Regions from separate parts of the Bradyrhizobium sp. WSM2793 genome, predicted to be linked through region 3. Evidence: predicted binding sites of a transcription regulator. Region 3 holds the regulator's gene; each other region holds the start of a gene.
What was found. The regulator PhoB, encoded in region 3, activates phosphate uptake and scavenging genes when phosphate is short. The targets are predictions, from matches to a motif close to TGTCATNNANCTGTCAT.

Region 1: the regulator PhoB is predicted to act here: its motif matches at 2,309-2,325, upstream of A3AS_RS0122785 (acetoacetate decarboxylase).
Region 2: the regulator PhoB is predicted to act here: its motif matches at 1,607-1,623, upstream of phnC (phosphonate ABC transporter ATP-binding protein).

The regions. Positions count from the first base shown of each region.
Region 1 is NZ_KB902789.1:97,061-101,324, forward strand. It holds gene A3AS_RS0122770 (DUF4440 domain-containing protein) at 1-33, opposite strand, end outside; gene A3AS_RS47510 (hypothetical protein) at 218-484, shown strand; gene A3AS_RS0122780 (patatin-like phospholipase family protein) at 1,093-2,268, opposite strand; gene A3AS_RS0122785 (acetoacetate decarboxylase) at 2,467-3,246, shown strand; gene A3AS_RS0122790 (transporter) at 3,356-4,264, shown strand, end outside.
Region 2 is NZ_KB902802.1:61,699-65,962, forward strand. It holds gene A3AS_RS0130120 (alpha-D-ribose 1-methylphosphonate 5-triphosphate diphosphatase) at 1-892, opposite strand, end outside; gene A3AS_RS0130125 (chloramphenicol acetyltransferase) at 889-1,560, opposite strand; gene phnC (phosphonate ABC transporter ATP-binding protein) at 1,734-2,543, shown strand; gene phnD (phosphonate ABC transporter substrate-binding protein) at 2,607-3,542, shown strand; gene phnE (phosphonate ABC transporter, permease protein PhnE) at 3,614-4,264, shown strand, end outside.
Region 3 is NZ_KB902771.1:219,041-223,304, reverse strand. It holds gene A3AS_RS0107145 (aspartate aminotransferase family protein) at 1-352, opposite strand, end outside; gene A3AS_RS0107140 (GcrA family cell cycle regulator) at 809-1,321, shown strand; gene phoB (phosphate regulon transcriptional regulator PhoB) at 1,554-2,261, opposite strand; gene phoU (phosphate signaling complex protein PhoU) at 2,285-3,001, opposite strand; gene pstB (phosphate ABC transporter ATP-binding protein PstB) at 3,013-3,831, opposite strand; gene pstA (phosphate ABC transporter permease PstA) at 3,828-4,264, opposite strand, start outside.

The DNA.
Region 1 (4,264 bases), on a different contig from region 3:
CACGATTGCAATCGCCGATGCAATGTTGCGCATGATCATCTCCAGACTCAATGTACGATACAGATACAGGGGCAGTCGTGTTGTCTCGAAGTGGATGCATTGAATGGCCCATCCCAGACCGGGGCAGGCGCAACGGCAATTCCGGAGAATTACCGTCAGCCCCATTGACGAAGCTGCGCAGTGGAAATTGACGGGCAATTGACCTGACGAGCACTCCATGTCGCGGCTCGAACGCTTGACCAGGCGCGCGCCCGCCGCCCGTCGGGCAAAACACCCTGTCAATCCCTCGACGCAAAAACATTCCTATTTACCGAATTTCGGATATGTCGTATCAATGGCCCATCCCGCCCGCCACAAGGGGCGTTTCGCGATCGTCACGAGACGCGGGCCGGGAGGCGGTGGCCGCGACGGCGTCGGCGCGCTGGGCTGGCTGCAGGGCGGGAATCCCGTGAGCAGCAGCACGCGCGATACGACACGGCGCTGACGGCGTCCTCGGTTCGGCCTCGATGGTGAGCGCACGCAAGCCATCGGGGACAGGAACGGGGATGTGCGCGGACGGCAAAATCGTGTGGTCCTGACGCCCGGGGTCTGTGCGTCAAGTGTTGCGGTGATGTTGCGGCCCAACCGGGTTCGTACATCAGTCATCCGCAAGGCGACGGGGGCAATAGTGCATCGCTCCCCGGGGAGAGCGCGACATAAGCCGTAAAGCCATTCGCGCAGGGAAGGCCGGTGGCCCGGCTACACCTGTAGTCCACCCCGTGCGCGTCTTGCTTGCACACGGGACCGCGGGTGCCAGCCGGCGCCCGGCCTTCCCTGCGCCCTTTCTGAACAAGAAGGGCAACAAAGAGAGTCAAAACTCGGGCGAAATGAGCCGCGAGAATGCGACGGTGTGTCTTCTGAATGGATCATGTTTTATGGGCAGTCTCGTGCCCCGGACGTAGCGCGGCGTCCCCCTGGCGATGCAAAGCATCGTCCAGAAGGACGATGCGGCTGCAGAGCCGAGGCCTATGTTGCGACGGACCGCGCAGTGTCTGGGTCCCGGCTCTGCGCAGCAATGCTACGCATTGCAGCGCGTCCGGGACACGAGCGCTCCTACGCGCTCTCCGTCTCCCGGTGCACGTCGTGCACCACGAGGCCCATGCCTTCCTCCGGCATCTTGATCCAGTCGCGGCGCTTCAGGGTGCGCTTGGTGTCCTCGTAGCCGCTGGTCCAGTGCTCTCGCATCGAGGTGCCCGAGAATTCGTGGTCCTTGGCGTCGCCCTCATAGGCCTTCTGCTGGTAGATCAGATGCAGGATCGCGATCTCCGGCATATGGCACAGGCTCGCCTTCAGCTTGCGCTCCTCGTCGGACAGCTGCTCGTCCGGCAGCTTCGCCAGCGCCTTGTGGAGCAGGACCTTGAGATTGTGGGTGCGGCGATAGACGTCCGTGTTGTGGCGCGTGCGCGAGGAATACATGATGTCCTTGTGGCGGGCCATCACGTCCTGGATCGAGCGCGGCAGCACGCCGCGCGCGCTGAACAGGTCGACCTGGAACACCAGCGAGTTGAGCGCATCCTCCTGGTCGAGCAGATGCTGCAGCGGTGTGTTGGAGACGATGCCGCCGTCCCAGAAATGATCGGTGCCGATCCGCACCATCGGCAGCGCCGGGGGCAGGGCGCCGGAGGCCATGATGTGCTCCGGCTCGATCTCGTCATGGGAATTGTCGAAATAGATGAAATTGCCCGAGAGCACGTTGACTGCGCCGACCGCGAAGCGAACCCTTTTCTCGTTGATGAGATCGAAGTCGACCAGCTCAAGCAAGCTCTCCTTCAGCGGCATCGTGTCGTAATAGCTGGTCGCGGTGCGCGCGCCGACCGGACTGAACCAGGGATTGACCTGGTGCGGGGTGAAGAAGCCGGGCTGGCCCATCGCCGAGGTCATCCAGGCGCTCGTGAGATTGCGCCACTGGCGGAAGACGTCGCCGTCAGGGGTGTAGTGCCAGATCTTGCGGTTGGTGATGCGCTCCCAGAAGATGCGCAGCGCCTCGAGCCGCTTCTCCGGCTTGTTGCCGGCGATGATGGCGGAGTTGATCGCGCCGATCGAGACGCCGCAGACCCAGTCGGGCTCGATGCCCGCCTCGTGCAGCGCCTGATAGACGCCGGCCTGGTAGGCGCCGAGCGCGCCGCCGCCCTGCAGCACCAGCGCGACGCGATCGCAGCGCTCGGGCCGCCAGCCCCGCGAGGGCGCCTGATGTGTCTGATATGTCGGTTGCGACGTGCGGGCGTCCATGGCGATGCCTCCTGCTTGCGCCAGACGATTGCGTCCCGTGGTGACGGCGTGATGACAAGCCGGCACCGATGCAGCGCCGGCAACGCAGACCGACCACGCTGCAACGGCAGGGGTCGTGCGGCTGACGGAAAAGCTTCACATCGCAGTCAATGAGGATCGCTAGCAATTGCCGCCGATCAGGATCACAGGAGACCTGCGATGCGTAGCGAAGACGTGCTGAGACTTCCGTCAATGCCGGCGGCGGGGCCGAGCTATCCGGCCGGGCCGTATCGGTTCGTCAACCGCGAATTCCTTGTCATCACCTACGAGACCGATCCGGAGCTGATCCGCGCCGGCCTGCCCGAGCCGCTGCAGCCGATCGACCAGCCGATCGTGCATTACGAATGGATCAAAATGCCTGACTCCTCCGGCTTCGGCAGCTACACCGAATCCGGCCTCGTCATCCCCGCGCGCCTCAACGGCGAGGACGTCAACTTCGTCTCGCAGATGTATCTGGACGACGATCCGCCGATCGCCGCCGGCCGCGAGATCTGGGGCTTTCCCAAGAAGTACGCACATCCCAAGCTCGAGATCGTCAAGGACACGCTGACGGGCACGCTGGAATATGCCGGCCAGCTCGTCGCCATGGGCACCATGGGCTACAAGCACGAGAGCATGGCCGGCAACGGCGATCTCACCCGCGCCACGCTGTCGAAGACGCAGATCAATCTGAAGATGATCCCGGGCGTCGACGGCCGTCTCGAGGTCTGCCAGCTGGTCGCGATCAACCTCGTCGACATCGTGCCGAAGGGCTCCTGGATGGGGCCGGGCCGGCTGCATCTGGTGCCGCATGTCAACGCGCCGGTCGCGGATTTCCCGGTGCGCCGCTGCCTCGGCGCGCATCACTACATCGCCGATCTGACGCTGCCGTTCGGCCGCGTCGTGCACGACTACATCAGGCAAGCCGAGGCGGCCGCGACCGGGCTGGCGGCGGAATAGGGCGGCATCATCAAACTGTAACACTGGCGTAATTGAGTACCGCCTGGGTCCGGAAGATGCCGTCAGCCATCGTCCGGAATGGGGCAGTTGCTGATGGTTGGGGTTGGCCATGGCTGAGCCGGCAAAGCTTGTCAGCGCCTTATCGAGCACTGATCCCGCCATTCCCGGCCTGGTATGGGCCTTTCGCCTGCACAGCGACGGCAGTGCCGAGGCGCTGCCGATCGACCAGCCGATCGAGTTCAGCCATGACGGCCGGCTCTGGCTGCATTTCAACCTGACTGACGCGCGGGCACGGCCCTGGATCGGAGCGTCGCAGCTGCCGCCGCTGGCGCGCGAGCTGCTGCTGTCGAGCGACACCTTCCAGCAGCTTCACGTCATCGACCACTGCGTCTACGGCGTATTTTCCGATCTCGTGCGCGAGATCGACAGCGCGACGGAGGAGACCGCGTTCCTCCGCTTTGCCATGACCGAGCGGCTGCTGGTCTCCGGCCGCCACCAGGCGCTGTGCTCGGCGGACGCCACGCGGCGGGTGCTCGAAGGCGGCTACCGCGTCGACAACGTCGCCCATCTGCTCGAAAAGATCGTCGACGAGGTCGCCGACACGCTGGACCGGATGGCCGACAAGCTCGGCCAGGAGATCGACGATATCGAGGAGCGCATCCTCGCCGATGACGCCAGGCCCGAGATGCGCCGCAACCTCGGCCGTCTGCGCCGCACCTGCGTGCGGCTGCATCGGCAGCTCACGGGATTGCGCACGCTGTTTCACCGTCTCGATCAGAAGAACACCGATCATTTGTCGCCGGCGTTGCGGATCCAGGCCGGCAAGCTCGCGCAGCGGCTCGATGGCCTCGATCACGACATCGTCGAGCTGCGCGAACGCAGCCGCCTGCTCGAGGAGGAGCTGCGGTTCAAGAACGAGGAGGAGAGCAATCGCCATCTCCACACCCTCTCGATCGTGACCTCGCTGTTGCTGCCGCCGACGCTGATCACCGGCATCTTCGGCATGAACACCAAGGGC
Region 2 (4,264 bases), on a different contig from region 3:
CCAGCACCGAGCAGAGCCCCTTGGCGATCATGTCGGAGGCCTTCGTCCAGCCGGTGTGGCTGCCGCCGCGCACGACGTTGGGCGCGCCGTAGACGATGGCGTCGGCGTGGCTTGCCGCCGCCCGCGCCGTCTCCTCGTTGATCGGAAACTCCGCGATGTCAGCGCCGAGATCGCGAAACTCCTGGCGCATCGCCGGCGTCGCATCATCGTGCGAGAGCATCCGCACCTCGGCCGCGCGCGCCGCGGCGGCCAGACGCGCAACCGAAGCCGGCACCTCGTCGGCGCGCGAGACCACGCGTTCGACCAGCCGGTCGAATTCCTCAGCTGACAGCCCGGTGCGCTCCACCATGCGGTTGCGCTTGCGCGGCTTGGCCATGTCGGCGACGGTGCCGTCCATGTGGTCGTTGAAAGCGAACAGGTCGACCCGGCCTTCGTTGAGCCACTCGCTGATCTCGGCCTCGGCATCGAGATTGTAGGTCTCGTGCCGCAGATGGAAGCGTGTGTCGGCGGCGAATTGCGGACGCTGCCGCTCGATGGCCTCCATCAGACCGCGCGCGTTGTCGGCGCTGCGCAGGCCCGGCTCCCACGAACAGGTCGTGGCGTGAAAGACGGTGGTGATGCCGTTGCTGATCGCCTGACGGTCGCTATCGGCGAGCGCGACATCGATCGGGAAGTCGACCCCGGCGCGCGGCATCATCTGCCGCTCGAAGGCATCGCCGTGCAGGTCGACGATGCCGGGTAGCACCAGCAGGTTGCGCGCATCGATGATCAGCCGCGACCGGCCCCGTGAGGCATCGACCTGCGCGATGTCCTGTCCCGACACCGCCAATGACGTTTCGACAAGCTCGGCGCCGATCAGGGCCCGGCCGCCTTCAAGGAAAATGTCTGTCACGCGACCGCGTTTCGTTTGCTGGTAAGGGATCTGGTCTGGGGAGTCGCTCGTGCTTCGTATGTCGCGAGAAAATCTTCAATCCCGAGCTTGCGGAAATCGGGCAGCGCTTCGCGCAATTTGTCGTGATCCCAGTCCCACCAGGCGAGCTTCGCGAGCCGTCCGGCGATCTCCTCGGAGAATCGCCGCCGCACGATGCGGGCGGGATTGCCGGCGACGATGGTGTAGGCCGGCACGTCCTTGGTGACGATGGCGCCGGCCGCGATCACCGCGCCGGTGCCGATGTTGCGGCCCGGCAGCACGATCGCGCCGTGGCCGATCCAGACGTCGTGGCCGATATGGACGTGGTGCTGCCGCCGCCAGTCGAAGAACTCGGCATCGTCGCTCTCGCCTTCGAAGTAGGCGCTGGAGCGATAGGTGAAATGCGCCTGGGTCGCGCGGTGCATCGGGTGATTGCCGGGATTGACGCGCGTCATCGCCGCGATCGAGCAGAATTTTCCGATGGTGGTGTAGGTGATCTGGGAATCGTTCACGACATAAGAGTAATCGCCCATCGCGACGTCGTGCAGGATGGTGCGCGCGCCGACCTCGGTATAGGCGCCGAGCCTGGTCTCGTGCAGCTTGGCCGAGGGGTCGACGGTCGGCTGGACCGAGAGAATCTTGGCGGCCATGTTGCATCCGATGCGCGAGGGCGGGCGTTCCTCTTCGAGCGGCTTGATGACGATGTCATGACATGGCGATGACAGGGGATGAGCTGTGTAGGATCGCCGCACCGCAACGCCCGTGTCACACAAGTGTCAAGCGCGGGCGTTAGCGGTTGGCTCCAGCTAATCTGGAGTCCCGCATGCTGGTGGTGGAAGGTCTGACGTGTCGCTTCGGCGCGAAAGCCGCGGTGGACGACGCTTCGTTTCAAATCTCCCCCGGCGGCTTCGTCGGTGTGATCGGACGGTCCGGCGCCGGCAAGTCGACGCTGCTGCGAACCATCAATCGTCTCGCGACGCCGACGCAGGGCCGCATCCTCTTTGACGGCATCGACGTCACCGCGCTGCGCGGCAAGGAGCTACGGCAGTGGCGGGCGCGGTCGGCCATGATCTTCCAGCAGTTCAACCTAGTTGGCCGGCTCGATGTCCTCACCAACGTCCTGATGGGACGCCTTGCGACGATGCCGGCCTGGCGCTCACTGTCGCAAGTGTGGCCCGAGCAGGACAAGGCGCTGGCGATGTCGGCGCTCGAGCAGTTCGACATCGCATCGCTCGCCGCCCAGCGTGCCGACCAGCTCTCCGGCGGCCAGCAGCAGCGCGTCGCGATCGCGCGTGCGCTGGTGCAGCAGCCCGACATCATCCTCGCCGACGAGCCGATCGCATCGCTCGATCCGCGCAACACCAAGATCGTGATGGATGCGCTGCTGCGCATCAACAAGCATTTCGGCATCACCGTGCTCTGCAATCTGCATTCGCTGGATCTCGCCCGCAGCTATTGCGACCGCCTGATCGGCATGGCGGCGGGCCGTGTGGTGTTCGACGGCGCGCCGTCCGCGCTGACCGAGCACGTTGCGCGTGAGCTCTATGATCTCGAAGCCGCCGACGTCATGGGCACCGTGCCCGTCCCGGCGCCCGAGGGCGTTCCGGCGCTCGGAACCGCCGCGGCCGCCTGAGCCGCGCCACATCTTTTGTTGCCAGTTTTGCGTCCACCGACCCCAACGGATGAAGAGGGTATCATGATCACTCGCAGATTAATTCTTGCCGGCGCCGCCGCGCTCGCGTTCACCGCCTCCGCCTCCGCCGACGATTGGAAGGCGAAATATCCCGAATTGACCTTTGCGGTCGTCCCGGCCGAGAACGCCTCCGGCGTCACCGAGCGCTGGGCGCCGTTCGTGAACTATCTCTCCAAGGAACTGGGCGTGAAGGTCACGCTGCGCATCGCCAACGACTACGCCGCCGTCATCGAGGGCCAGCGCGCCGGCAACATCCACATCGCCAGCTACGGCTCGGCCTCGTTCGCCCGCGCCCGCCTGACCGGCGTCAAGTCCGACGCCTTCGCCAACGACATCAATGCCGACGGCTCGACCGGCTATTACTCGGTGTTCTTCGTCAAGGCGAGCAGCGCCTACAAGAAGGTCGACGATCTCAAGGGCAAGAATCTCGGCCTCGTCGATCCGAACTCGACCTCCGGCAACAACGTGCCGCGCTTCGAGCTGGACAAGATGGGCATCCCCGATGCCGACGGCTATTTCGGCAAGGTCGTCTTCACCGGCAGCCACGAGAACGCAATGCTGGCGCTGTCGCAGGGCACGGTCGACGTCGCCGCCAACCAGTGGACCAGCGACGACGATTCCACGCTGGCGCAGATGCTGACCAAGGGCATGCTGAAGAATGCCGACGGTTCGGCGATGAAGAAGGACGACTTCCGCATCATCCACAAGTCGGCGCCGATCATCAACGGCCCCTATGCCTACAATTCCGACCTGCCGGAAGACGCCAAGGCCGCCATCGCGAAGGCGTTCTTCGACGCACCGGCCAAGGACAAGGCCGCGTTCGACCGCCTCTCCGACGGTCAGAAGAAGGGCTTTCATCCCGCCACCACCAAGGACTGGGATGGCACGATCGAGCTGATCAAGTTCGTCGATGCGCTGCGTAAGAAGAAGGCGTCCTGATCTCAGGGCGATGCAACTGGAGCCGGGTCCCTGGACCCGGCTCTTTCTTTGACGGAACTCATCTCAGGCCGATGACAACAGCGGTTTCGATCCTCCCCGAGCAGCAGCTTGCCGTGCTCAACGCCGCTTATCGCCAGGCGGTCGGGCGCAGGCGGCTCCGCCTGCTGTTGGGGATCGCGGTCTTCGGCGCCGCGCTGGCTCTCGCGGGAATCGGCGCGGAGGTGAATCTGCGCACGCTCTTCACCTATTTCGGCAATTTCATCAGCTATTTCGATCGCATCCTCACGCTCGACAACGGCCAGCGCGTCTGGACCGATGTCGGCGAGTGGCTCTGGGGCTGGCGCAAATGGCTGAAGATGCTCGGCGAGACGCTGCTGATCTCCTATGTCGGCACGCTGATCGGCGCGACCTTGGCATTTTGCCTGAACTTCTTCGCGGCTGAAAACACCTCGCCCGCACCCTGGCTGCGCTTCGTCGTCCGGCGCCTGCTCGAGTTCGCCCGCACCGTTCCGGGCATCGTCTTCGCGCTGATCTTCGTGATCGCCTTCGGGCTCGGACCGATGGCGGGCGTGCTTGCGATCGCGATCCACTCCACCGGCGCGCTCGGAAAGCTGTTCTCGGAAATCGTCGAGAACGCCGACATGAAGCCGGTCGAAGGCATCCGCTCGACCGGCGCGAGCTGGCTGTCCTGCATGCGGTTCGCCGTCGTGCCGCAGGTGACC
Region 3 (4,264 bases):
TGGAGAAGTGATGATGGCGGACCAGCTTGATCACACCTTCCAGCGCTTCGGCGCCCGAATTGCAGAAGAACACGAAGTCGGCAAAGCTTTCGTTGCAAAGCCGGCTCGCGAGCTTCTCGCCGTCCGGGCTCTGGAACAGGTTCGACATGTGCCAGAGCTTCGTCGCCTGCTCCTGCAGCGCCTTGACCAGATGCGGGTGGCAATGGCCGAGCGCATTCACAGCTACGCCCGAGGTGAAATCGAGATAGCGATCGCCATTGGTCGCGATCAGCCAGCAGCCTTCGCCGCGCTCGAAGCCGAGGTCGGCTCTGGCGAAAACGGGGAGCAAATGCGGCGCTGCGCTGTTAGTCATGATGTCACTTGAATGTTGCGGACGGTGTGACGCGTGCATTGCGCAACGCACCATCGACCGGCCCGGAAAACGAAACGTGCCGCCTTTTAAGGGCGGCACGCGGGACTATCTTATGCTTGGCAAGACGGGTGTCAATGCCGCCCGGAAAGCCTCAGGAAACGCTGAATCCGTAGTCTTGCGGTGCCGATTTTGCGGGTTTTCACCACGGAACATGTGGAAGCGAGTCGGCGGACTCTTGCGCGGGAGTCACGCCATATTGTAGCGTTTGGATTGTCAGATACGACATCTCGTGCAGCGGTTCTGATCCCAAGAGTCCTCTTGTACCGGCGTAAACGTTCGGGCGTCAGTCACGCGCCCGGCGAGCCTTAAGGGATTCTGACGGCACGGGTTTTTGAAGGCTTAGGCAATCGCTGCGAGGCCCCAGGATGGCTGGCGCGTAGCGAGGGAAAGGGTGCAATGACGGTTTTGACCTGGTCCGACGATCGCGTCGAGCAGCTGAAAAAGCTCTGGGAGGCCGGACTTTCGGCCAGCCAGATCGCAGCTGAGCTCGGCAATGTGACCCGCAATGCCGTGATCGGCAAAGTGCACAGGCTGGGTCTGTCCGGCCGCGCCAAGAGCCCTTCATCGGCAGCGCCCCGGCCGCGCAAGGCGCGTCCCGCGCAGCACATGATGCGGGTGACCCGCCCCATCGCGCGCGGCAACACCGCGCTGGCGCAGGCCTTCGAGGTCGAGGTGGAGGCCGAACCCGTCACCTACGACAACGTGGTGCCGATGGGCCAGCGGCTGTCGCTGCTCGAGCTCAACGAGGCGACCTGCCACTGGCCGGTCGGCGATCCCTCGAGCCCGGATTTCTTCTTCTGCGGCGGCAAGGCACTGTCCGGCCTGCCCTACTGCGCCCAGCACTCGCGCGTGGCGTATCAGCCGGCGGCGGATCGCCGGCGCGCGCCGGCGAAGCCGGGTCCGCGCTGAGTTCGCGGAATTCTCTGATCGTCAAGACTGCAGCCGTCACACGATGACGGCTCCACCAACTCGGTGTCATCCCCGCGAACGCGGGGATCCATAACCACAAGGCGCAGTTGTCGCGCGAGATGGTCACTCCGGGTCTTCGCCAAACCACTGCCTGTGGTTATGGGTCCCTGCTTTCGCAGGGACGACGCCGGAGAATGCGGCGGCGGCCCGCCAAAGCCAACGCCAGCAAACCTTACGTCTGCTCCGCCTTCGCGAAGCGGTCGTCGAGCGCGTAGCCGGCGCCGCGGACGGTGCGGATCGGGTCCTGCTCGCGGCCGAGATTGAGCAGCTTGCGCAAGCGGCCGATATGGACGTCGACAGTGCGCTCATCGATGTAGATGTCGCGACCCCAGACGCTGTCGAGCAGCTGCTCGCGCGAGAACACGCGGCCGGGATGCTCCAGGAAGAACTCCAGCAGGCGATATTCGGTCGGGCCGAGATCGATCGGCCGGCCCGAGCGCGCCACGCGGCGCTTGTCGCGGTCGAGCTCGATGTCGCCATAGGCCAGCACTGTCGCGAGCCGCTCAGGACTGGCGCGCCGCAGCAGGCCCTTCACGCGCGCCAGAAGCTCCGGCACCGAGAACGGCTTGACGATGTAGTCGTCGGCGCCGGTCGCAAGCCCCCGCACCCGCTCGCTCTCCTCGCCGCGCGCGGTGAGCATGATGATCGGGAGCTGCTTGGTGTCGGGCCGGGTGCGCAGGCGGCGGCACAGCTCGATGCCCGACAGGCCCGGCAGCATCCAGTCGAGCACGATCAGGTCCGGGATGTGCTCCTTGAGGCGGGTGTCGGCGTCGTCGCCGCGCATGACCGTCTCGACGTCATAGCCGTCGCCTTCGAGGTTGTAGCGAAGCAGCTCGGTGAGAGCTTCCTCGTCCTCAACCACCATAATGCGTGCGCCCATCGGGTCGTCGCTCCTTCAAGTCTTCAGGTATTCGGGACCGTCGTGGCGAAGGTGGTCATGTCGCCCTTCGGCCGCTTGTCGGTGATCGCCTGGCCCTCGATCATGTAGAACACGGTCTCGGCGATGTTGGTGGCGTGGTCGCCGATCCGCTCGATGTTCTTGGCGCAGAACATCAGATGGATGCAGAACGAGATGTTGCGCGGATCCTCCATCATGTAGGTGAGGAGCTCGCGGAACAGCGAGGTGCAGATCGCGTCGACCTCCTCGTCGCCCTTCCACACCGCCATCGCCGCCGGCAGGTCATGCGCGGCATAGGCATCCAGCACCGACTTGACCTGCTGCTGCACGAGGTCGGTCATGTGCTCCAGGCCGCGGAACAGCTTCAGCGGATGGAAGTCGGTCTCCAGCGCGGCGACGCGCTTGCCCATGTTCTTGGCGAGGTCGCCGATGCGCTCGAGGTCGGTCGCAACGCGCATGGCGCCGACGATCTCGCGCAGATCCACCGCCATCGGCTGCCGGCGGGCGATGGTGAGCACCGCGCGTTCCTCGATGCGCTTCTGCAGCGCGTCGAGCTCGGCGTCGATGGTGACGACGCGCTGGCCGAGCGCGACGTCGCGGCGGATCAGCGCGTCGACGGAATCGACGATCATGCGCTCGGCGATGCCGCCCATCTCGGCGACCAGGCGGGTGAGCTCCTGGAGGTCGGTGTCGAAAGCCTTTGCGGTATGTTCAGTACCCATGTCGCGTCTCCTCAGCCGAACCGGCCGGTGATGTAATCCTGCGTGCGCCGGTCGCTCGGCGACGTGAAGATCTTGCTGGTGTCGTCGAACTCGATCAGCTCGCCGAGATACATGAAGGCGGTCTTGTCGGAGACGCGCGCCGCCTGCTGCATGTTGTGGGTGACGATCGCGATCGTGTAGTTCTCGGACAGTTCCTGGATCAGCTCCTCGACCTTGGCGGTCGAGATCGGATCGAGCGCCGAGCAGGGCTCGTCGAACAAAATCACTTCAGGACGCACCGCGACGGTGCGGGCGATGCACAGGCGCTGCTGCTGGCCGCCGGAGAGCGACAGGCCGGAGGCGTTGAGCTTGTCCTTGACCTCGTTCCACAGCGCGCCGCCGCGCAGTGCCTTCTCGACGCGGTCGTCCATCTCGGACTTCGAGATCTTCTCGTAGAGGCGGATGCCGAAGGCGATGTTCTCGTAGATCGTCATCGGGAACGGCGTCGGCTTCTGGAACACCATGCCGACCCGGGCGCGCAGCAGATTGAGGTCGAGCCTGGGGTCGAGGACGTTGGTCTGGTCCAGCATGAGCTGGCCGGTGGCGCGCTGGCCCGGATAGAGGTCGTACATCCGGTTGAAGATGCGCAGCAGGGTCGACTTGCCGCAGCCCGACGGGCCGATGAACGCCGTGACGCGGTTGGCGCCCAGCGTCAGGTTGATGTTCTTCAGCGCGTGGTGCTCGCCGTAATAGAAATTGAGATTGCGCACCGTCACCTTGGCCGGGGCTTCCGGCAGCGGCTGCGAGGCCAGATGAGCGTTGGAACTCATGGATACGGACAGGTCGGTCATTTTGCAGTCCTCTCGGCGCCGAGGATGCGCGCGCCAATGTTCAGGGCAAGCACGGTGAGCGTGATCAGCAGCGCGCCGCTCCAGGCGAGCTGCTTCCAATAGGCATAGGGGCTCTGGACGAAGTTGTTGATGGTAACCGGCAGGTTGGCCATCGTCTTGTTCAGGCCGAGGCTGAAGAACTGGTTCGACAGCGCGGTGAAGAGCAGCGGCGCGGTCTCGCCGGCGACGCGGGCGGTGGCGAGCAGCACGCCGGTGATGAGGCCCGACCGGGCCGCACGATAGGCGATACGCTTGATCACCAGCGAGCGCGGCAGGCCGAGCGCCGAGGCCGCCTCGCGCAGGGGATTCGGCACCAGCAGCAGCATGTCCTCGGTGGTGCGCAGCACGACCGGGATCACGATGACGGCGAGCGCGAGCGCGCCCGCGATCGCGG